DNA from 2 places in the Serratia sp. NCCP-200 genome. Region 2 is predicted to be linked to the other one. Evidence: riboswitches for the same ligand, from Rfam matches in the RefSeq annotation. Region 2 holds a riboswitch; the other holds the start of a gene.

Region 1 (12,142 bases), on a different contig from region 2:
ACGCCCAGCGCCTGCAGAAAAAAATCGATCATCGGCAACGTGGTGAAGGCTGGCCAGAACAGTTGATTACCGGCATCGATACACAGTTCTTGTTCTGGAATATGCTCTGCCTTCCACGGCAGCCAACGGAGATCCGCCACCACGCCTGCCGCCAGATGATAAAGCTGATCGACATAGTGGGGCGCGCGCCCTGGCCGGTAGATAATAGTGTGCAGGTTGGGATTAAACTCGCGCAGCGCCTCAAGCGCGGTCAGGCCAATAATGGAATCGCCCAGCGTTACGCCCATGCCGTTAATGATGTGCACGACCGATTCGTTGCAATAATCCACGCTGAAAGGGGCCGCAGCGGCATTGCGGATACCGCGGTAGCCAGCCAGGCTAAAATAATCACCGGAAAAACTCTCCTGTTGTTCAAGATCCCATGAGGCGACCATGACGCCGTCTGCTGTCAGCAAACTTCCCCGGTGATATAACACTTCATCCTTTGTTAACACTTCCATTATTTGTCCTGTCTACGAAGGCGTGGCTAAGGCTAGGAGGAATAGGCAAAAGAATGGCAGAAAACGCCGCGCTTTGCAGGTGAGAATAAGCGAAATAGCATTAAAAAGATTGGAGTTTACGCCTTATTGCTAACCGCCTGTCTGAAAACGACCTGGGCGGCGATTTGGCGTACCTGTTAATTGGCCCCAAGCCCTGATTTTTGACGGGCAAAAAATGAGCCTTGAATCAGCCAGTATTTGGCCTTGATGGTGGGAGCGCTGGCATTGTTTGATAGAGCGGTAAAGTAAACCAGGGGCCAGATAATGAAATCAAACTTTAAAAACGAAATACAGACGTTTGGGCGTTCCCTATTATTGCCTATTGCCGTGTTAGCCCCGGTGGGGATGTTAATGGGGATCTGTAGCGCGCTGGGCCAGGCGTATATGATCGATAAACTGCCGTTTCTGGGAAATGCCTACTGCAAGGCGATCCTCTCTTCGGTGGGATTAATCAGCAGCGTGGTGTTCCAGAATATCCCATTGCTGTTCGCCATGGGGGTCGCTTATGGCATGTCGAAGAAGGAAAAGGGCATTGCGGTCTTTGCTTCGGTCATCGCCTATCTAACCTTACTGATCTCCATGCATGTGCATCTGAAAGTGATGGACCAATTGGTGACGGAGAATATGGCGCTGGTCGGGCAGGGCATGGTGCTCGGTATTCACACGCTGAAAATAGAAGCGCTGGGAGGGATCATTGCCGGCTTGCTTGCCGCCAAGGTGACAGACAGGTTCTACCGGCTACAGCTGCCGTTGGCCTTTGCCTTCTTCAGCGGGAAGAAATCGGTCGCCATCCTGTCGATTGCCTTTACCATTCCGGTCGGCCTGCTGATCCCATTCGTGTGGGATGTGTTTACCTATGGGATGCGGAGCATCTCGACCGTGATGATGGCGCCGAATATCGGTGCCGGGATCTACATGACCTTGAACCGTTTGCTGATCCCGTTTGGCTTGCACCATGTCTTGAGTTCAACGGTGCGCTTCACCGAAGCGGGCGGCACCTATCTGATTGATGGGCAAACCTACGTTGGCATTCTGCCCGCCATGAACAAGATCCTGTTTGAACTGGGACCCAACCATCCAGCATGGAATGAGTTCATGCCAACGCTGTCCAGCTACCTGGCTTCGTCGCAGATGCTGACGACGTTGTTCCGCGTTCCGGCTATCGGATTAGCGATGTACCACATGGCCTATTTCAAAAACAAGAAATTCGCCAAAGGGATGATCCTGACCGTGGTGCTGACGGCGTTCCTCGGCAATATCACCGAGCCGCTTGAGTTCTCCTTCCTGTTTATTGCACCGCAGCTCTTTGTTGTCTACGCAATCTTGTGCGGCCTGTTAACCATTCCTCTGCAAATGTTGGACGTTTCGATTGGCTATATTCGCGGCACCATCTTTGACTTCGGCATCTTCGGGCTGATGTACGAAAACACCCACTGGCCGAACCTGCTGCTGTTGGGCGCGATTAACTTTGTGGTGTTCTATGGCGTGTTCCGCTATGCCATCGGCAAGTTTGATATCAAAACGCCAGGCCGCGAGAAAGAGATGGCGGACAGTGCGCTGCTCAATAACAAAGAGTACGACAAGGTAGCGGAGCTGGTCGTAGAAGGACTGGGCGGCAGGCAGAACATCAAGCGGGTAGAAAACTGCGTGTCGCGGCTGCGTATCGACCTAGGCGACCAGAAGCTGATGAACATGGAGTTGCTGAAAGAGGCCGGTTCATTGGGGACCTTTATTCCCTCCAGCAACCATATTCACGTCGTCTTCGGACCACACGTCGAGTTTGTCCGTAACGCGGTAGACGACCATCTTGCTGGCATTCAGCAACGTTAAGAGGAACACAGCATGCGCGCACTTTATGATTCCAAAAGTAAAACCATCGATCATCAGGGCATGAAAGATCTGTTCACCCACGAAGCCAGGGTGCAGTCATGGCTCGACGTGGAAGGCGCACTGGCGATGGCGCAGGCTAAGGTGGGGATGATCCCCGCCGCCGCGGCTGAAAATATCGCTGCCAACTGCCAGTTGGAGCGGATCGACCTGGCGGAGATTGACCGTTTGATGCGTCAGATTGGCCACGGGTTTGTTCCCGTTATCAAGGTGTTGGTTAAAGCTTGTGATGCGGAAAGTGGCAAGTACGTGCACTACGGCGTGACGACCCAAAACATACAGCAAACGGCCCATCTGCTGATCGTGCAGAAATTCCACCGCCATCTGATGAAGTTTGTCGATGACACGCTGGTCAATCTGGCCCACTTGGCGAAGGCACACAAAAATACCCTGATGGCGGGGCGCACTCACGGCAAACATGCCTTGCCTATCACCTATGGTTATAAGGTTTCCGTGTGGATTTATGAGCTGCTGGCAGCGGTGGAACGCATGCAGGAGGCGGAAAAGCGCGTATTCACCGTGATGATGGGCGGGGCGGTGGGCGCCTTTCACGCCACGGGGGAAGCGGGCAGAACGGTGCAGGATCTGGTCGCCGAACAGCTCGGGATGCATTCGATGCTGGTGCCTTCACGCAATGCCAGAGTGTTCCGCGCCGAGTACATCAGCAACCTGTGTTTGCTGGCAACCACTCTGCATAAAATCGCCGAAGAGGTTTATCAGACTTCCAGTGAGGAGTTTGGCGAGGTCTCCGAGGCGTTTACCAAAGGCACCGTGGGCAGCAGCACCATGCCGCAGAAGGTCAATCCCAAGCTGGCAAAGGGCATCATTGCCAACGCCCAGAAGCTGTATTCGGTGATGACGGCGGCGCTCTACGTCTGCCCAAGGCCGTTTGAGGCGGACAGCTCGGCCTACTTTATCTTTGATGCCAGCCTGCAGGAAAGCATTGAGCTGATGGCCGAGATTATCCTGCGTGCAGAGGAGCTGACGCGCACGCTGGTGATTAACCCTGAGCGGATGCACGACAACGTGATGCTGACGCACGGGCTGATCAACAGCGAGAAAATCATGATGAAGCTGGTGGATAAATTGGGTAAGGATCCGGCCCATGAGCTGGTTTACAACATGGCGATGCGTAGCACCCATGAACACCTCGAATACGGTGAAATACTAAGCCAGGATCCGGTTATGGCCGAAAACTTCACTGCGCAGGAGATTGCGGAGCTGCTGGATCCCGGAGCCTATACCGGCCTGTGTGCCGTCTTGGCCGATGAACTGGCAGACCGGGTCTTGGAGAGAAGCCATGGATGACCAGCGCTCCGGGGTTATCAAATCCAACCGGATCGTCTTCCCCGACGGTATCAAGGCCGGTTATCTATGGGTGGAACAAGGGAAAATAAGCGGGTTCGCCAGCCACTTTTCCGGTAGCTGCATCGACCATAGTCATCGGATCATCATGCCCGGCTTTGTCGATATTCATGTGCACGGCTGGGGGCGGGGTTCGTTCGGCTACAAGGGCAATAAGGAGTCGCTGAAGTGGATGAGCCACGATTTGGTCAAGGCCGGTGTCACTTCTTACCTGCCCACTTCCGGCACCATGCCAAATGATTTCCTTGAGACGTCGTTAATAGAGGCTGCCGACTATATTGCCACGGCAACGCCAGCGAACGGGGCCGAAGCCATCGGCATCCATATGGAAGGCCCCTACATCAGTGAAAAACACCTCGGCATGCAGCGAGCCGACTGTTTGCAACGGCCAAGCGTTGAGGGATTCGAACGCTTTAACCGGCTAGCGGGGCAGAACATCCGCCTGATGACGCTAGCGCCAGAGCTGGAAGGGTCGTTGGAGTTGATTCGCCATCTGCGGGGGCAGGAGATCACCGCGTCGGCAGGGCATACCGATGCCACCTTTGCTGAGGTTACGGCAGCGATAGAGGCGGGATTAAATCACTTCACCCACGCTTATAGCGGGATGCGTGGCTTCCATCACCGTGAGCTCGGGGTGGTCGGTGCGCTGATGTACTATCAGGATACCTACGCGGAAGTTGCGAAACAGAGCGGCATCACCATCAAACCGGAGGCCTTTGATCTGCTTTATCGCCTGAAACGCGATCGGCGCATGGTGCTGATGAGCGACTGTATGGGCTATGTCGATTTCCCGGAAGGCTATGAGTTTCACCATTACCTGCGCAAAGAGACCTTCCGTATCAAACAGGGGCAGTTAGAGATTACCTCAGACGGTGGCGATACGCGCCACGTTTGCCCCCGTGACTATGGTGCGGTGCAGCAGTTGGAGATGAATTTCCTCGATTCGGTGAGGAACATCGTCGATCGTCTGGATAAGGGGCTGGTGTCTGTCGCCAGCATTGCTTGCGAGAATCCGGCGTTTCTGGCAGGCGCACAGAGTCGGAAAGGATCACTGTGTCCGGGTAAAGATGCCGATATTCTGGTGTTGGATGAAGGGTTGGATCTGGTGGAAGTCTACTGCCGGGGCCTGCGTCAAACCCAGCTAAGCGCTTAGGCACGACGGGCGCAGCATACTGTGCCCATTTGTTGTCACCCTGTCAGATGAAAAAGTCCGGATACTGCCGCTCTAACAGGGTGCGCAGCTGCTGGCGATCCAATCCCTCAATTTCCTGAATAAACCCCTCTGCCGGGATCTTCTTCTTCGCTCGGGAAAGCCCATGCTGGCTGAGCAGCGAGATATCATCGCGGCTGAGATAGAAATTAACCTTGATGTAATCCCACTGATAATACTTCAGATAGCTCGAGATTTTATTGGTGAAGGTGATCAGCAAATCAAAGGGGATCCGCTCGAGCGTATGTATCTCATTGATATTAACGTAGCCGACAATCTCAATATGGAAGTGCGACTTCAATACCTCCTTGAAATAACCCACCTTACTTTCCGAAGAGTTGGTCACGATAATGACGCGTTTTTTCTCCTCGCTGTGGACTCGGTTTTGCAGCTCGTATTTCTTCAGGATCAATACTAGCGTGGACAGATGCACCGGCGAAAAGGTGGTTTGATAGTGCTGCGCGATGGGGGCGGTGGCCTGGACGACGCCCTGATAGAGCAGGGCGTGCCGGGTCTGCACCTGATGCAGTTTTTTATCGTCAAAGTAGAGATTGAACTTGTTTTGTACGATGGTCGAATAGACGAACTGGTAGATCTCGGCGAAGAAGGGCGAACGGTTGTGGATTTCTGCCCGCAGCAACGGGGTCAGGGTTTCACAAAGGCGGCCAACGAGCGTAATCAGCGTGGGATCGTAGATATCGAACGGCCGCCAGGTGTAGGTCAGGGAGGAAATCAGCAGGTCGAGAAAGCGGTTTTCGTGCTCGCCATCCAGCAACCCAAAGTCAGAAGATTGAATAAAGCTCAGGTTATCGCTGTGGGTAATGAAATGCCCGCGCCGCATGCGATGTAGCGCAATGCTCATATACACCAGGAAGTATTTTTTACTGTTATAGCCCAGCGTGATCCGCTGGCTCAGCCGCTGTTGGTACAACTCGGCGGCGGCGCTGATTTCTTGTTGGCACACCTTTAAGAACTGCGTGGCAATGGAGCGATTGATCGGCTCGCTGGCTTTGTGCGGCACCAATAGGTGATCTTCGCCGATCTCGATGGTTTTCAGGATCGTCAGGCAGATGGCGATGCGCAGCAGGATCTCGTCGCCATCCAGCCGCGATCCCTGCTTAGGAATGGCGGTAACGGTGAGATGATTGGCCTGTAAAAATGCCAACAGCGCTTGGTTATCGTTTTTCAGCGTGGTTGGGCTGACGTTAAACTTGCGGTAATACTCGCTTTTGTTCACCACGTCCTGCAGGCACAGCGCCACGCTGAGATCTTTAATGCGTTCATCGGCGGTGGTGATGTAGCGGTTAAACGGGAGCTGTTCCAGAAAGGCGATGTATTCCCTATAGCCGATCGCCGTGACGATCCACTGCCCATCAATATGCATGTGGTAATCTGGCTCCAGAAACTCGTTAATCTCCTTCATGGATCGCTTCAGCGTCGACAGGGTTTTGCCAAACCTGGAGGTGACATCCTCGATTAACACCGGGCTGTGTTCCTGAATATATTTCAACAATGACAGGTCAAAACTGTTCACTAAGGCGTCTCAACGTCGCGTCTGGAGTCGGATAGCTGAGAGTATAGAAAATCGCGGAGATTGTCTGTGACATGGGTGGTAAGGAGCGGCCAGTGACGGTCAGCCGGAAGATACTTTATGTTCAGGCACTTCCGGCCCTGGTCGTATTGATTGCACTGTGGGTTCGTTGATTTAAGGTGGTACACAGCGGTGTGTGTTTACGCACAACAGATGCGTTTTTGCTCTCAACACGTTCGTCACATCGGCAATTTCTACTGTGATGTAGCCTGCGCCCACCCTCCATTCCGCTGTGAGGGATCACAGCGGCTCAACATGCCCCACCACCCGCGATACTAAGGGAAATTGTATTCTCAATTGCCGTTCAATATGGTCCACCGCATCGTGCACCGCAGAAATCGACAAGGCCGGAAGGGCCCGACAGTGAAAATTCACAATCACGCCCTGTGGCGTTTCTCGCGCCCGGATATCATGGATGTCTTGCACCAATCCGCTGTTTTGCGCCGAAACCGTCAATGCTTGTTCAATCTTCGCCAGTTCGCCGTGTTCCACATCCTGGCTAGTCAGCCAATCCAGCATCTGGGGTTCCAGGTGGGTTTCGATCTCCGTATTTTCGCCCAACGTCTGGCGTAAGGCCTCCTCCACCTCGCTGGCAATATCATGCGCCTGTTCTACGCTGGCATTGGCCGGAACCAGCAGATCCATCCCGATCGCCACACGGTCTGCCAATTGTTGTAGTGAAAGGCTCTGCACCACGGCCCCATGGTTGGCGGCCAGCATGCGAATACGGGTTGCCAGATCTTCATCACTTCTGGCTTGAGGGATGGCAATCACCCTCACTTCCGAGTTGGCGTATTGCTGCGCAAGTTTGGCGGTAATCGCCAGCTTCAATTCCTTGATCCGCTCAAGCGGTAGCGTACGGCATACCCCAACGCTCACCTCGATAAACAGCGTGGCTCCGCCACTGCGCAGACGAATATTCTCCGTAGACAGCACCGCGGGGAAGTCATTAAGTATGGCAGCGATATCTTCCCGCGTGCCAGCAGGTGCAGTGTCAATCAGGGAATCAAAGGAGCGTTTGCCCAGCTTCAATGCGGCAGTCAGGATAAAGCAGGCGACGATCAATGCTGCCAGTGCATCTGCACGGGCAAAACCAAATAGCACAAAAACCATGCCCAACAGCACCACACCAGAAGACAACATATCGGAGAAGAAATGCAGAGCATCGGCTTCCAGAGCCGCGCTGTTGGTGGCTTTGGCCACGCGGTTCAAAGCTCGGACACGGAAGTAATCAACCACAATGGACACCAGCAGTACCGCAATCACTACCGGTGCAGCCACAATCTGGTTTGCCTCACCTATCAGGCTGCTTACTGCTTCAAAGATGATCCAACCCCCGGCCGCCAACAGGAGGAGTACCTCAAACAGTGCGGCCAGATTCTCAACCTTGCCATGACCGAAGTGATGGTCATCATCAGCAGGTTTATCGCTAACGCTCACCGCCCACCAGGTGATGCTGGTGGCTATAAAATCGGTAAATGAATGAATGCCTTCGGATATCAGGCCAATACTGCCGGTAAATATACCTGCGATAAATTTACCTAACGCCAACAATCCGCTGATAATCATCGAGTTTCTGGCGACGGCCTGTTTTTTATTTTGCATAGCACAGCTCATAGTTGAATTAAAAAAATCAGCGTTTGGTTTTTACGGAACATTGCCAGACAAAAGCGACGAGCAGTAAGCTTGCGGTAGCTGTCAGCAATAAACAGGAGAGAAATGCAGTTTGACCGGTGGAATACAAATAAATCTCATTAATACCTACCGACATCATAAAAATAGCGTACAGCAACCCAAGAATAAAAATCATCATCATTATCACGCGCGGTAAATACCGTCCGTTTATTGCGGTTATTCATCCTCCCCGCAATGATTGATGAGGCTACGGGGAGGATGATGCTAGGCGGATCTTTTTCGTTCATTAGTCATCCCATTTGGTGCTCAGATAGGCTGCAATCAGCCCCAATGAGCTGATGAAAAACAAAAATCCCATAAAAAACATCATATTTCCCATAATCTTATCCTCGGTTAACTGTAATCGATAACGACCTCTGTGGTTAAAAGTAAGTGTGCAACGTAGTCTCTGGCTTCATTCACCGTCATGGTGCCAGCGGCGGTGAAAAAGTCAGCGTTCAAAGAGTTAGCAATGCCTGACCCGCCTGTGTTGCTGGCGCGGTAGCGGTCATCGCTGAGGAGTCTGGAAGTGATTGACCCTATTGCTGTTTAAACTTCAACAGTGCTTCGTATAGGGGAGTAAACCAAAGAGGGGAGTGCAGAAAGCCTATCTCCGCGTCCAGGTTTTAGCACTATACAACGTATCTGAACAATGTATCTGAAGAACAGTTCAGAAGTTACCTTGGGCTAAACCTTAATCCGATAAAGCCTGTCTTAACCTTGGGCATCTCTCGATGTCGTCAGATCAGTAACCTGTGTTTGTATAGGAGCCTCGCCAAACGAGATACTGCATATAACTACGCGGTGATTATAGGCGTAGCGGGAGCGATTGTGCTCGAAAATCGGCATCTCGTTGAGGTTATATTTAAGAAGTTATATTTAAAAGAACGATTTATATTAATGAATGCTAATTTTGCAGTGATATAAACATTATGGCGGGGATATTCAATTGCCTTAATCAGCATTTATAAGCTGAATAAAAGCAAAAACCGACCTTTTACAGTCGGTTTTACAGTAAGGAATGCACCATTTACCGCATGGTCACGAATTCTTCCGCAGCGGTTGGGTGGATCGCCACGGTGTTGTCAAAGTCTTTCTTGGTCGCGCCCATCTTGATTGCCACGGCGAAGCCCTGCAGGATTTCATCCATGCCGAAGCCAATCCCGTGCAGACCAACAATCTTCTCTTCTTCGCCCACACACACCAGCTTCATACGGCATGGTTGGCGATGCTGAGTCACAGCGCTGTACATGGCGGTGAAGGACGATTTATAGACCTTCACTTTGTCCTCACCAAACTGCTCTTTCGCCTGCGGTTCGGTCAGGCCGATGGTGCCAATTGGCGGGTGGCTGAACACCACGGTGGCGATGTTGCTGTAGTCCAGATGCTCGTCCGGCTTGTTGTTGAACAGGCGCTCAGACAGTCGACGGCCAGCGGCAACGGCAACCGGGGTCAACTCAACCGCACCGGTGTTGTCACCTACCGCGTAGATACCTTTCACGTTGGTGTTCTGGAATTTGTCGACCTCGATGTAACCTTTGGCATTGGTTTTCACGCCGGTGACCGCCAGGTTCAGATTGTCGGTCGCTGGTTCGCGGCCGATGGCCCATACCAGGCTGTCCACGGTGAACTCTTTGCCGTTTTCCAACGCCAGCGTCAGGCTGCCGTCAGCATTTTTGACGATGGATTTTGGAATGGATTCGGTGTGCAGGGTTGGCCCTTCGGTGTTCATCACCTCAACCAGGGTTTCTACAATCATCGGATCGAAGGTACGCAGCGGGGCGTGTTTACGCACAAACAGATGCGTTTCTGCTCCCAGCGCGTTCATCACACCGGCAATTTCTACCGCGATGTAGCCAGCACCCACCACTGCCACGCGTTTTGGCATGGCATCCAGCTCAAAGAAGCCGTCGGAGTCGATGCCGTATTCGGCACCTGGGATCGAAGGATGGCTTGGGCGGCCACCGGTCGCGATCAGAATATGGTCGGCAGTGATTTTCTCGCCGTTGACCTCTACGGTATGCGCGTCAATAAAGCGGGCAAAACCTTTGATCACGTCGACCTTGTTTTTACCCAGTACGTTGTCGTAAGAGGTATGAATGCGATCGATGTAGGCGGTGCGGTTGGCGATCAGGCGTTTCCAGTCAAAGGCGTTAACGGTGGTATCGAAGCCGTAATCCGGGCCGTACTGGTGAATGGCCTCGGCGATCTGTGCCGCATGCCACATGACTTTTTTCGGGACACAACCCACGTTAACGCAGGTGCCGCCAAGCTCTTTGGCTTCAATCAGTGCGCATTTCTGACCATACATGGCTGCCCGGTTGATCGATGCGATACCGCCGCTGCCGCCGCCAATTGCTAGATAATCGTAATGTTTCGTCATCTGGGTTTTCCATGAGTTGTGTGATTCGAGAAGGGTAAGAGTTTAACGCCTGACTGGGGGTTGTCGCAAAGATTGCGTCGATGGCTGTAATAGGCAGAGGCTTGATCCTCTGCCTAGTTGATTTTACACGATAACCAGTTCGGGTTTTGCCCGATCGAGTGCTTGGCGATCGGCACTGCTGATGCCGGTATCGGTAATGATCATGTCGATCTGGCTCATCGACAGCACCAGGTTGAACCCCCGGCGGCCGAACTTGGTTGAGTCGACCACCGCGACTACGCGCTTGGCTGCCTGAGCCATCACGCCGCTGATAGAGTAGCCTTCATTAAAGGTGGTGATGCCGTTGGTGGCGTCCAACCCGTCGGCCCCGACGAACATCACGTCACCGGCAATGCCCTGTAGGGAGAGCTCCGCGATGGAACCGTGCATGGAGCGCGTCTTATGGCGCAGCGTGCCACCACACAGCACCAGCGTGATGTCTTTATTGTCGGAAAGTGCAAAGGCGGCGGGCAGGTTATTGGTGATCACCGTGATATTACCCATCTTCACCAGCTCTTCGGCGATCAGCATGGTGGTGCTGCCGCTATCCAGGATCACCGTATCGCCGGGGTTGACCATCGCTGCTGCCTTTAAGGCAATGCGCTTTTTCGGGTCTTTAGCCAGCTGGTAGCGTTCTTCCAGGATGACCTCACCGGTGGTTTTCGGCGCCTCGGCCTCCTGCTCCAACTGACTGCCCGGCCTGGCGGCACCGCCGTGGAAGCGGATCAGCAGGCCTTTTTCTTCTAGCAGGCGCAGGTCAGCGCGGATGGTAACCTCAGAAATTCCGAAGGAATTCGAAAGATCGCTGACCAAGATGCTGCCGTTCTGCTGAACCAAGTCGACAATTTTGTTTCGTCTTTCAAAAGAGTTCATCATCCTGACCTATCGAAATATTTTGCTTTTATTTTATGCGAAAGGGATATGAAAGGGGAGCATAAAGATCAAGGAGATGGGATTTGAGGCAAAATAATGGCTGCACCAGGGCAGCCATTGGCTAAATATCACTCTTCGCCGAGCTTAAGCATGATTTTTCCCTGCATCGGCATACCGGCCAGGGCCGCAACGCTGGCGGCGTATTGCTGCGGGCGATCGATGCTGGCAATCAACGGCTCCAGAGCCAGATCTGCCGATTGGAACAGCTTCATGGCCTGCTGCCACTCTTCCCCTGGCCACGGGGCCGAATAGTTCATCCAACTGCCCAGCAGCGTCAGCTCCTTGCGCAGGATCAGGCTAAAGGTGCTGTAAGACAGGTGCAGGTCCTTATGGAGAGTCCCCACCAGCGCGATTTGTGCCCGTGGCCCGGCGATATCCAGCGCCAGGCCGACCGTTTGTGGCGTGCCGGCGGTTTCTAGAATCAACTGATCAAAGCGCCTTTCCTGCAAGCGTTCGGCTATCTCTGAGGGGCTAAGCTCCGCACTGTTAAACGCGTTTTCTGCGCCGATCTGGCGTGCCAG
Region 2 (12,142 bases):
CAAAAGATTGACCACCCGGTCGGTGGCACTGCGCAGGCCGTTGGCGGTTTCGCCAATGGCTGTATCATCGGGGCGCACCCGTTGCCACTGAATTCACCGGATTATCAGGTGATGCGTACCGACCAACGGCGCTATTTTGGCCATCCTGACCTGCTGGCGTTTATTCAACGCCTGAGCAGCCAGGCCAACCAGAAAGCACTGGGCACGGTGTTGATCGGGGATATGGCCATGCCGGCCGGTGGGCGCTTCAGCAGCGGCCATGCCAGCCACCAATCCGGTTTGGACGTGGACATCTGGTTGCAGCTGCCTCGCCAACGTTGGAGCGCTCAGCAACTGTTGAAACCGCAGCCGATCGATCTGGTCTCTGGCGACGGTAAGCAGGTAGTGGAGCGCCAGTGGCAGCCGCAGATCGAATCCTTGATCAAGATGGCGGCGCAGGATAGCGAAGTGACGCGGATCTTCGTTAACCCGGCGATCAAACAGCGCCTGTGCCAGGATGCCGGTGCCGATCGCGGTTGGTTGCATAAGGTCCGCCCTTGGTTTGGGCATCGTGCGCATATGCACGTACGCTTGCGTTGCCCGGCGGGTAGCCTGGAGTGTTTAGATCAGGATGCGCCGCCGGTGGGCGATGGCTGTGGTGCCGAGTTGGCCAGCTGGTTCAAACCGCATCAGCCGAACGCCAATCCGGTCAAGAAGGAGCCGCCACCGCTGCCGCCAACCTGTCAGGCGCTGCTGGATAGCCACTTCGCCAACCGCTGATAGCCAAATAACAACGCCTCGAAAGGGGCGTTTATTTTTGGTGTCATAAGGCGTAGTGTGTGCGCAAATAAAAAAGCAGGCAGACGACTTATGGATGGGCTGGTGTTAGGTCCCGAATTGCTCGGGATACTGTTTCTGGTAGCAATGTTCGCCGGGTTTATCGATTCGATCGCCGGTGGCGGTGGGCTGTTGACCGTACCGGCTCTGCTGGCCGTTGGCGTTCCTCCCACGCAGGCGCTGGCGACCAATAAATTGCAGTCGGTGGGGGGATCGTTTTCCGCCAGCCTGTACTTTGTCCGCCGTCGCGCTGTCGATCTTAATACCCAGAAGCTGACCATCTTCCTGACGTTGGTGGGGTCAGTGATCGGGGCGATCCTGGTGCAGCATATGCGTGCCGATATACTGCGCCAGATGCTGCCGCTGTTGGTGATCGGTATCGGTGTCTATTTCTTGCTGACGCCACGGCTGGGGGAAAGCGATCGCCAGCGTCGGCTGGGGGCGTTACCCTTTGGCCTGGTAGCTGGGGGCTGTGTAGGGTTCTACGACGGTTTCTTCGGGCCAGGAGCTGGTTCGTTCTATGCCTTGGCCTATGTGACGCTGTGCGGTTTTAACTTGGCCAAGGCAACTGCCCACGCCAAGGTGCTGAACTTCACCTCCAATCTGGCCAGCCTGGTGCTGTTTATTATTGGCGGCCAAGTCATCTGGAGCATTGGTCTGGTGATGTTGGTTGGGCAGGTGTTCGGAGCCCGTCTTGGGGCGCACATGGTGCTGACCAAGGGCCAGAAGCTGATCCGGCCGATGATCGTGATAGTGTCTCTGATCATGAGCTGCAAATTGCTGTACGACAATCACGGGGCGGAAATCCAGCAATGGTTGGCGTTGCATTTTTAACATTTCAAAGGGGCGGCAAGCCGAGAGATATCGGCTATAATGGCCCCCTTAATTTTGTGGTTATTTGAGTTTTTTTATGCCAAACACACACCAGTATCCGCAACTGATTGAAATCTTTAATCAGTGTTTTAGCGATGAGTTCAATACCCGCCTGGTTAAAGGCGACGATGAGCCTATCTATCTGCCTGCCGATGATGAGCTGCCTTATAACCGCATCGTCTTTGCACACGGCTACTATGCCAGCGGCATGCATGAAATTTCCCATTGGTGCATCGCCGGGGCCGAACGCCGCAAGCTGGTGGACTTCGGTTACTGGTATTGCCCGGATGGGCGCGATGCCCAGACGCAAAGTGAATTCGAAGCGGTCGAGATTAATCCGCAGGCGCTGGAGTGGATGTTCTGCGTGGCGGCGGGTTTCCCGTTCAACGTCAGCTGCGACAATCTCAGTGGAGACTGCGAGCCGGATCGCATTGGTTTCCAGCGTAAAGTCCGTACCCGGGTGCTGGAATTGCTGGAGCGGGGAATACCCACACGACCTGCGCGCTTTATTCAGGCGCTGCAATCGTTTTACAATACGCCTCCGCTGGCGGCCGAGCATTTTCCCTACCCGGAAGATCTCTGAGGCCAGAGTCTGTTTGTTAACGAGGAAATTTGATGATCGCAGAATTTGAAGCGCGCATTCTGGCGCTGATTGATGACATGGTAGAGCACGCCAGCGATGATGAACTGTTTGCCGGTGGCTACCTGCGCGGTCATCTGACTTTGGCGGTGGCGGAATCGGAAGAACATGCCGAACACAGCGCCGAACAGCTCAAGGTGCGGGTGCAGAGCAGCCTGGACAAGGCCATCAAGGCCGGGGAACTTTCCCCACCGGATCAGGTGTTGGTGCTGGGCATGTGGGAAAACCTGTATCAGACAGCATTGCCGACTGAGTAATTGCTCTAAAGGGGGCAGCATCACGCTGGCCCCTCAAATGAACTATACCTCGCGTCCCTTCAGTAGCTTCCTGACCCACATGCGGTTTGGGTTCAACGCTGCCAACATCTCACTATCCCCCGGTAAGGGTTCGCCAAACAGCTGAGCCGCTAAAATCTCCGCGGCCAACGGCGCTGAGCACAGACCGCGTGAGCCCAAGGCTCCGATCATAAACAACCCCGGATACATTGGCGCATCGGCAATTGCTTCGCCGCGCTGGCGTTGCTGCTGTAAATCGCCATACAGCGCCAGAGTGGTTTGATAGTCCGGTACGGCACCCACCATCGGCATGTGGTCTCGCGTAGCGCTGCGTACGCCACAGCGGGCCTGCTGGCCACTGATATCCACCTCTTGCGGCCAACTCTGTTCTGGCAGACAGCGCAGCAGGCGTTCGCGGTTCTCTTCTTGCTCTGCCTGACTATATTCCGTGTTTGATTCACCGCGTTGGTAGCTGGCACCAATGCAGTGCTGCTGATTGCCAGGATTCACCGGCGTCAGATAACCGTCGTAACACAGTACCTGCTTTAACTCACTTAAGACTGGCGTAGTGGGAATATGTGAAACCTGGCCGCGCACTGCATAGGCCGGTAGAGCGGCACCAGGTTCCAGAGTGGTGAGTTGGTGCCCGTTAGCCAGGATCACCGTCGCATGTTGGTGAGTTGCCCCCCCAGCAAAATGCAACTGCCAACCTTCATCACTGCGGTTCAGATCGGAAAGCGTATGCAGATAGTGGCAAACCAATCCCTGCCGTTCGGCCAGGGCAATCGCGGCACGCGTCAGGTCGGCAGGGCACAGCCATCCCCCAAGCGAATAGTGAATGCCACCAAACCCCGTATCGACCCCACACAGCGTGCTAAGCGTAGCGCGATCGGCCGGTTGGGCCAGAGTGTGCGGCCAGGTAACGGCCAGGATCTTGGCGATCTTGCCTGCGCTCTTCTCGTCATAGGCCAATTGGCTGACGCCACACCACTGGTGATCGAACTCAACCTGCTGTTGCAGCAGGGCGTCATACTGGCGGCGGGCAAAGGGGAAGGCGGCGCAGAAGAAGTTTTCCAACGCATCGCCCCGGCCATTCAGCAATGGGTACAGCGCCCCCTGTCGATTGCCGGATGCGCCCTCTGCGGGCTGTGCATCGGCGCAATACAAGGTCACCCTGGCCCCACGGCGCAATAAGGCCAACGCGGTGAGCGCACTGGCTACGCCGCCGCCAATAATGGCGACATCGTCGGTATTCTCCGCTGCCGGGCGCAGGAACCACGGGCTTGGATTGACGCTTGCCGGGGTGTCGGCAGGTAGCTGACCGGTGAGCATCTCGCGTTTCTGGCCAAAGCCTTTGCATTTGGTAACCTCAAACCCGGCCTGCTGCAATCCACGGCGGACAAACCCTGCGGCAGTGAAGGTGGCAAAACTGCCGCCTGGGCGGGCAAAACGCGCCATGGTAGCAAACAGCGGTTCGCTCCACATATCGGGATTTTTGGACGGCGCAAAGCCATCGAGAAACCAGGCGTCAATTTGATCGTTCATGCTGGCATCAAAGTGCGGCAACAGGGTATTGACGTCACCGAACCATAAATCGAGCGTGATCTGCCCTTCGGCAAGCAGCAGGCGGTGGCACCCTGGCAGCGGCAAAGGCCACTGGGCGCGAAGCTCATCGGCAAAGGGAGCCAGTTCTGGCCATTGGGCATGGGCTGCCGCCAGATCCTCCAACTGCAATGGGTATTTCTCAAAGCTGATAAAATGCAGACGCTGCAAACTCGCCGCCGGTGTCTCCTGGCGGAAACGGGCAAAGGCCTGCCACAGAGTCAGAAAATTCAGCCCGGTACCGAAGCCGGTTTCTGCCACAATAAACAGTGAGCGTGGGTGATCGCTGAAGCGTTGTGGCAACCGGTTGCCCCCCAGAAAGACGTAGCGGGTTTCCTCCAGCCCATCCTGGTTGGAAAAATAGACGTCATCAAACTGTTTCGAAACAGGTGTACCTTGTTCATTCCAGCTTAACGCTGCGGTTTGGATGGGGGCATTGCTCACGGTAGGTTGCTCGTAATTCAAGGGATAGAGCGATTTTAACGGGGGTAGCCCCGAGGTGCAAACTGGGTAAAGATAATGCAAAATTATTCTGATCGGACTTGTTCGGCGTACATCTGTACGCTAAAGTGCGTTGCAAAATCCCGAATGTAAATTGTGGAAGAGGTACTTGAATGAAACGTGCAGTGATTACTGGCCTGGGAATCGTCTCCAGCATTGGTAACAACCAGCAGGAGGTCCTGGCAAGTCTGCAGGAAGGCCGCTCTGGGATCACCTTCTCCCAGGAGCTGAAAGATTCCGGCATGCGTAGTCACGTATGGGGTGATGTTAAACTCGACACTACCGGTCTGATTGACCGTAAAGTGATGCGCTTTATGAGCGACGCGTCGGTTTACGCCTATCTCTCCATGGAACAAGCGATTCAAGATTCCGGCCTGGCAGCCGATCAGGTGTCCAACGATCGCACCGGTCTGGTGGTCGGTTCCGGTGGTGGTTCTCCACGTAACCAGGTTGCGGGTTCTGACGGTATGCGCGCCAAAGGCCTGCGTGGCGTTGGCCCATACATGGTGACCAAGGCGATGGCATCAGGCGTTTCTGCCTGCCTGGCTACCCCATTCAAAATTCGCGGCGTGAACTACTCCATCAGCTCTGCCTGCGCAACTTCAGCACACTGTATCGGCCACGCCGTTGAGCTGATCCAACTGGGTAAACAAGACGTCGTCTTTGCTGGCGGTGGCGAAGAGCTGTGCTGGGAAATGGCCTGCGAGTTCGACGCTATGGGCGCGCTTTCCACCAGCTACAACGACACGCCAGAAAAAGCTTCCCGTACCTATGACGCAGCGCGTGACGGTTTCGTTATCGCAGGCGGCGGCGGCATGGTAGTGGTTGAGGAGTTGGAGCACGCTCTGGCTCGCGGCGCGCATATTTATGCGGAAATCATCGGTTACGGTGCGACTTCAGACGGTGCCGACATGGTGGCTCCATCGGGTGAAGGCGCGGTGCGTTGCATGAAGATGGCAATGCAGGGCGTAGACACACCAATCGATTACATGAACGTACACGGCACCTCCACGCCGGTCGGCGACGTGAAAGAACTGGGCGCGATCCGTGAAGTCTTTGGCGATAACACCCCGGCCATCTCTTCAACCAAAGCGATGACCGGCCACTCACTGGGTGCGGCGGGCGTGCAGGAAGCGATTTATAGCCTGCTGATGGTCGAGCACGGTTTCATTGCGCCAAGCATCAACATCGATAACCTCGATGAGAAGGCGGTAGGAATGAACATCGTGACCGAGCCAACCAAGCGTGAGCTGACCACGGTCATGTCCAACAGCTTCGGCTTCGGCGGCACTAACGCCACGCTGGTAATGCGTAAACTGCAGAAGTAAGCGCAGGGCGTCATATTATCAATCGGGCACCGTAATAGGTGCCCGTTTTTTTATGCGTTTTTAACGCGATATCTTATATCAGTGAAAATTAAGATTTCTCAGATCAAAAAACTGACAGCAGATAACTTAAACGGCGAGCGCTTTTTCGTTTAATTTAGCCGTGGCCTGACAGGATAATAAATTAACCCGGTTAATTTTTGTCCCAAAAAATAAATAATACCTCAACGAAATTACCATTTCTCCTATACGAATAATCAAACCAGTCATAATGCCCACGCTTTATCTAGCTTTACGATCTCGTTATGGCGAGGCTCCTATACGAACACAAGTTACCGCTCTAATGGCATCGAGAGAGGCCACCAAGGGTAAAACAAGCATTAGCCGAATCAAGGCATTGCTAAGGTAACTTCCCCCTGGGGATACGTTGTATAGTGCTAAACCCAAGACGTGGGGATCGGCTTTCGCTGTCCTGTCTTGTCGCCTCTATGAGACTCCATCTTTCAATCGGGAGTATCTAGAATGTCACATGTTGTATTGCAAGACCTTTATCAAAACGCCAACTTTGAAGACGACGCCATCGCGCGTTATATGAACAAGAAAGTCTCTGTTCTACATCAAGATCTTTACGTTGGCGAAGCCAGGAAAATATTCGTTAACCAACTTTCCAACGACGATATTCCCGCACAAATCTTTATTGAAGATGGCACCAAACTGGTGGGAGTTCTTTCTGTTAAACGTTTATTGCAGGAAGAACATAATGGCGAACGTATCAAGGATATGATGGAGACCACCTTCTTCCATGTAAAACCCACGGACGAACGTGAACATATCGCCAAACTGGTGGACAATAATAATTTAGATATTGTGGCGGTGGTCGATAATGGCCGTTTGGTCGGCTGCTTAACCGAGCGCGAAATCGCGCAGATTATCGAGGATGAAAACACCGAGGATGCCCATTTGCAAGGGGCGAGCCTGCCGCTTGATAAGCCTTACCTTGAAATGAGCTCCTTCGAGCTGTGGAAAAAACGTAGCGTGTGGCTGCTGCTGCTGTTCGTCGCCGAGGCTTATACCAGCACGGTTATTCAGCATTTTGAAGAGTCATTGGAAGCGGCGATTGCCCTGGCCTTCTTTATCCCGCTATTGGTGGGTACAGGTGGTAACAGCGGCACGCAAATTACCTCCACCATTGTGCGGGCCATGGCCTTGGGGGAGGTCCGCATGCGCGATTTGGGACGTGTGCTGAGCAAGGAAATGACGACTTCGATCATGATCGCGTTAACGCTGGCCTGTGCTGGTGCGTTCCGTGGTTGGATGATGGGTATCGGCTATGAGATTACGCTCATTGTGAGCTTGACCCTGGTTTGTATTACGCTGTGGGCCGCGATTGTCTCTTCCGTGATCCCAATGGCTCTGAAACGCTTCGGTGTGGATCCTGCCGTAGTCTCCGCCCCGTTTATCACCACGCTGATAGACGGCACCGGCTTGATAATCTACTTCAAAATAGCCCAGTGGACCTTGGGGCTGAATTAATAATGCAAACCGGCGAAAGCCGGTTTTTGCTATGATTAACGGGATTTTTAAGCTGTGTAGTTGACTGTAATCAAAGCATTTTCAGTTTATAGGATCGTTCCGAGGCGGCTTTGTCAGCGGGTGTAAATTCCGTTCCTGTGACGGTTTTCTGCCGATATACTCAGCACAGTTTCTTACTCTGGAATTTTTGCATGTCGGCTTTGGCGTCCATCTCAATATCTATGCACCGGTTGCGCTTCGCCAAGAAGCGGGCCACAGCATGGCTATTGGCCGTCTGCTGGCTACTGCTCAACAGCCAACTGGCGATCGCCAGCCATCACTGCAACCTGCAACTCACCACCGTTGCGCCAGCCGCGCAGCATACGATGCATATGCAGGCCGCCGATCCGCTAGCCAATGAGATGATGCAGGCCGAAGGGCCGCTGTGTGAAAAGCACTGCGTTCCAGATACGGCACAGCAAGACCACGGTAATCTTGCCCTGGCGGCAGTAATACCTGCCAGCAGTGAGCTGTTGGTGGCCGATCCTCAGCCCCAGGCACAGTTCTCCCGCCTCGATTGGCAAACCCCTCCGATAGCAGGCCCGCCGGCAGAGATCGTCTTCTGCCGCTTCCGTGAATAGCCAAACCAACCACTTTGCCGTCCAGCACGGTGACCTGAGTTGTTTTTGTCTATTCTATGGAGCTATCGTTATGCGTAATCTGATCACTGCCGTTTTCATCTCTCTGATGTTCTCTTCATTCGTCTCCGCTGCGGAGATGCAACATCACCAACATGCCAGCCAAGACGCCGCCGTCTATCACTCTAAAGGGACCGTTAAGGCCTGGGGTGAGCAGAAAGTGTCGCTCGCCCACCCAGCCATTCCTGCCTTGAACTGGCCGCCGATGACCATGAATTTCCTTCAGCCACAGCCGCCATTGCCTGCTTTGGCTGCCGGGACTGCGGTGGAGTTTAGCTTCCGTCAGGTTGACGGCGGCTATCAGCTGACCGCCATCCGCGCCAGCCAAGACTAACGGGGGCACCATGTCCAGACTACTTTCTCACCCATTGCGGGTGGGCTGGCTGCTGCTCGCCTGTTGGACGGCGAGTGCGCAGGCAACCGGCCTGACGTTGGAGCAATCGCTGGCGGCGGCGGAGCGCTATTCCGCCGAGCTTTCGGCCAACCAGCATCAGGTGAATGCGTTGCAAAACATGGCGGATTCGGCGATGGAGCTGCCCGATCCCAAGCTGAAATTCGGCATTGAAAACGTGCCGGTACAAGGCGGTAGCGCCCGGCGCTTGACTCGTGACGGTATGACCATGGAGCGGGTTGGCATCATGCAGGACTATGTCAGCAGCACCAAACGCCAACGTAAGGCGAATACCCTGCGTGCCGAGGCTAATAAAACCGAAGCCAACAGTGCGACAATCCGCGCCCGCTTGCAGCAGCAGACGGCACAAGCCTGGTTGGAACTGGCGCTGAGCCAGCAGACGCTGAAAGATGCCACGGCCTTGCTCAAGGAGAGTGAACGCCAGATCGCTGCCCAACATGCCGGAGTGGCCAGTGGTAGTTCACCCGCCGCTAACGTCATCGATGCTCGCTTGACGCTGTTGGCGATGCAGGACCGGCTCAGCGAGGCGCAGCGTGACGTCACCATCGCCCAGGCGCGCTTGACCCAGTTGACCGGGCAGCAGGTTGAGGGGATCGGTGGCCCCTTGCCACGCTTCGAGCGCCTGCCCGCCGAGAGCAACCTGTTGCGACAAGCGATCAAACAGCATCCCGAGGTAGTGCAGGCAAGCCGTGAGGCCGATGTGGCCAAGGCGCGATCGGCACAGTCCGAGGTGGCCGCCATTCCAGACGTGGGCATAGAAGTATCGTATGGCAAACGGGCCGATGGCTATGAGGATATGGCGGGCGTGATGTTTACCGTCGATCTGCCGCTGTTCCGCTCCCAACGGCAGGACAAAGACTATGCCGCCGACGTTTCCCGTTCGATGGAGGCCAACGATCAGTTGACGTTATTGATCCGCGATCATCAGGCCCAGTTAGATACGCTGCTGGCGCAGTATCAGGCCGCGCAGGCGCAATGGCAGCGTCAACAGCAGCAAGCGGTCCCGTTGCAACAACAGCGCGTGGCACTGCAACTGGCGCAATACCGCAGTGGTAAAAGCGATCTCTCCTCAGTGTTGGAAGCTCGTCGGGCCTTGCTCGACAGCCGTCTGAGCGCCGGTAAGGCCGCGCGTGAATTGGCGCAGCTATGGGCCGCCATCCGTTATCTCACCGTGCAGGAGGCAATCTGATGAAAATGCGTTTTAGCCTGACGCTGTTAGCCGCCTTATTGGGCGGTGCTATGGGCGGTTATTGGTTTGCCGGGGAAAGAACTGCGGCGCAACCTGCTAGCGGCGGTGCCGAACGGCAGGTGCTGTATTGGTACGATCCGATGGTGCCAGGCCAGCGTTTTGATAAGCCGGGCAAATCGCCGTTTATGGATATGGAACTGGTGCCACGCTATGCCGATGAGCAGCAGGATGACGGTGGTGTCACCATCAGCGCCCGCCAACAGCAGAATCTGGGTGTGCGTACAACGGCTGCACAACTGCGTGAACTGAATTTGCAGCTTGATGCCTATGGCAGTGTTGCCACCGATGAACGTGGCGTGCAGGTGATTGCCGCACGGGCCAACGGGCTGATAGACAAACTCTATGTACGTGCCAGCCAGCAGCAGGTAAAGAAAGGGCAAGCGTTGGCACAGCTATGGATCCCGGACTGGAGTGCTGCACAGCAGGAATACCTGGCGATCCGCAAACTGGGCGATAGCGCACTGACCTCTGCTGCTCGCCAGCGTCTGGCGTTGCAGTTTATGCCTGAAGCCATCATTCGTCAGGTTGAACGCAGTGGCCAACCCCAGACCCGCATTACCCTTACCGCCCCGGAGAGTGGATTTATCAACAAGCTGGACGCACGGGAAGGGATGCAGGTCACCGCGACGCAGGGCCTGTTTGAGTTGGCCAGTCTCGATCCGGTGTGGATGGTGATTGATTACCCGCAGTCGCAGGCCGGGCTGTTGCAGGTTGGCGATGCGGTGGCAGCCAGCTCCGCCAGTTGGCCGGGTGAACGTTTTACTGGCGAGGTTAGCGAGTTGCTGCCTAACGTCGATCCGCTTACCCGCACCTTTAAAGCGCGTATCGTGCTGAAAAATCCCCAACAGCGCCTGAAGCCGGGCATGTATTTGCAGGTGCAACTGGCGCAAAACGCCGGGGCCAAGCCGGTGCTGGCTATCCCGCAGGAGGCGCTGATCGGCAGTGGCGATCGCAACCGGGTGCTGGTGGCGGAAGGGAACGGCCACTTTGCTCCGGTTGACGTGGTCGCCGGCCTGGCACAGGACGGCTGGGTAGAAATTAAACAGGGTCTGCAGGCAGGGCAACAGGTGGTCACCTCAGGCCAGTTCCTGATTGATTCCGAAGCCAGCATGCGCAGCGCCTTGCCACAGATGGCCGGGCAGGAGGGGGTAAAACAGTATCAGACGTTGGGCGTGGTCGAGGCGGTGGATGGCGCTACCGTCACACTGTCGCATGATCCGGTGGCAGAGTTGCAGTGGCCCGCGATGACCATGGATTTCACCTTGCCAGCGGGTGGCTTACCCGCCGGGATTGGCATCGGCAGCAAGGTGATGTTCCACTTTAGCGTGGATGAAAACGGTTCGCACATCAGCCAGATCATGCCGCAAGGAGGCCACCAATGATCGCTTCCGTGATCCGCTGGTCGATACGCAATCGCCTGTTGGTATTACTGGCTTCGATATTGCTGGCCGGGTGGGGCGTATGGGCGTTGCAGAAGGCACCGCTGGATGCGCTGCCCGATCTCTCTGACGTGCAGGTGATCGTCCGGGCGACCTATCCGGGCAAGGCGCCGCAGGTGATTGAAGATCAGGTGACCTACCCGCTGACCACCACCATGCTAACGGTGCCGGGAGCCAGCACGGTGCGGGGCTTCTCCATGTTCGGCGATGCCTACGTCTACATTCTGTTTGCAGACGGTACCGATCCTTACTGGGCGCGTTCGCGGGTGTTGGAGTCACTCAGCCAGGTCCAGTCCTCTCTGCCCCCGCAGGTCAAAGTGGCGCTGGGCCCGGATGCTACCGGCGTTGGCTGGGTTTATGAGTATGCGCTGGTCGATCGTACTGGTAAACACAGCCTGGCGGATTTACGCGCCTTGCAGGACTGGACGCTCAAGTTTGAGCTGAAAACCGTGCCTAACGTGGCGGAAGTAGCCAGCGTTGGCGGCATGGTGCGGCAATATCAGGTGATATTAAATCCGCAAAGTATGCGGGCGCTGAATATTACCCATCAGCAGGTGGTGAGTGCTATTCAGGATGCCAACCAGGAAGGCGGCGGTGCGCTGCTGGAAATGGGGGAGGCTGAGTATATGGTGCGTACCTCCGGCTACCTGAAAAAACTCACCGACTTTAATAACGTGGTGATCACTGCGCGCGACGGGGTGCCGATCCTGTTATCGCAGGTGGCAGAGCTACGTGAGGGGCCGGAAATCCGCCGTGGTGTGGCGGAACTCAACGGTGAAGGTGAAGTGGCTGGCGGCATT

Evidence for each region. A riboswitch is a leader RNA that binds a small molecule or an ion and turns the genes downstream of it on or off. The one in region 2 is predicted to bind magnesium.
Region 1: it holds a riboswitch for magnesium, as region 2 does, so the genes downstream of both, mgtS (protein MgtS) here and AC6HVW_RS02185 (magnesium transporter) in region 2, are expected to answer to the same signal.

The regions. Positions count from the first base shown of each region.
Region 1 is NZ_BAAKUJ010000007.1:39,985-52,126, forward strand. Features, by position in the region: gene AC6HVW_RS20460 (glycosyltransferase family 9 protein) at 1-500, opposite strand, end outside; gene AC6HVW_RS20465 (PTS transporter subunit EIIC) at 804-2,369, shown strand; gene AC6HVW_RS20470 (class-II fumarase/aspartase family protein) at 2,382-3,734, shown strand; gene AC6HVW_RS20475 (N-acetylglucosamine-6-phosphate deacetylase) at 3,727-4,944, shown strand; gene AC6HVW_RS20480 (BglG family transcription antiterminator) at 4,988-6,535, opposite strand; gene AC6HVW_RS20485 (cation-efflux pump) at 6,833-8,197, opposite strand; gene AC6HVW_RS20490 (hypothetical protein) at 8,347-8,514, opposite strand; gene mgtS (protein MgtS) at 8,514-8,606, opposite strand; M-box (ykoK) riboswitch at 8,871-9,057, opposite strand; gene gorA (glutathione-disulfide reductase) at 9,297-10,649, opposite strand; gene AC6HVW_RS20505 (DeoR/GlpR family DNA-binding transcription regulator) at 10,773-11,561, opposite strand; gene gatD (galactitol-1-phosphate 5-dehydrogenase) at 11,690-12,142, opposite strand, start outside.
Region 2 is NZ_BAAKUJ010000001.1:457,353-469,494, forward strand. Features, by position in the region: gene mepA (penicillin-insensitive murein endopeptidase) at 1-759, shown strand, start outside; gene AC6HVW_RS02160 (sulfite exporter TauE/SafE family protein) at 850-1,650, shown strand; gene AC6HVW_RS02165 (elongation factor P hydroxylase) at 1,727-2,272, shown strand; gene AC6HVW_RS02170 (YfcL family protein) at 2,305-2,586, shown strand; gene mnmC (bifunctional tRNA (5-methylaminomethyl-2-thiouridine)(34)-methyltransferase MnmC2/FAD-dependent 5-carboxymethylaminomethyl-2-thiouridine(34) oxidoreductase MnmC1) at 2,629-4,650, opposite strand; gene fabB (beta-ketoacyl-ACP synthase I) at 4,821-6,035, shown strand; M-box (ykoK) riboswitch at 6,325-6,495, shown strand; gene AC6HVW_RS02185 (magnesium transporter) at 6,555-7,565, shown strand; gene AC6HVW_RS02190 (hypothetical protein) at 7,757-8,185, shown strand; gene AC6HVW_RS02195 (copper-binding protein) at 8,256-8,576, shown strand; gene AC6HVW_RS02200 (TolC family protein) at 8,587-9,843, shown strand; gene AC6HVW_RS02205 (efflux RND transporter periplasmic adaptor subunit) at 9,843-11,285, shown strand; gene AC6HVW_RS02210 (efflux RND transporter permease subunit) at 11,282-12,142, shown strand, end outside.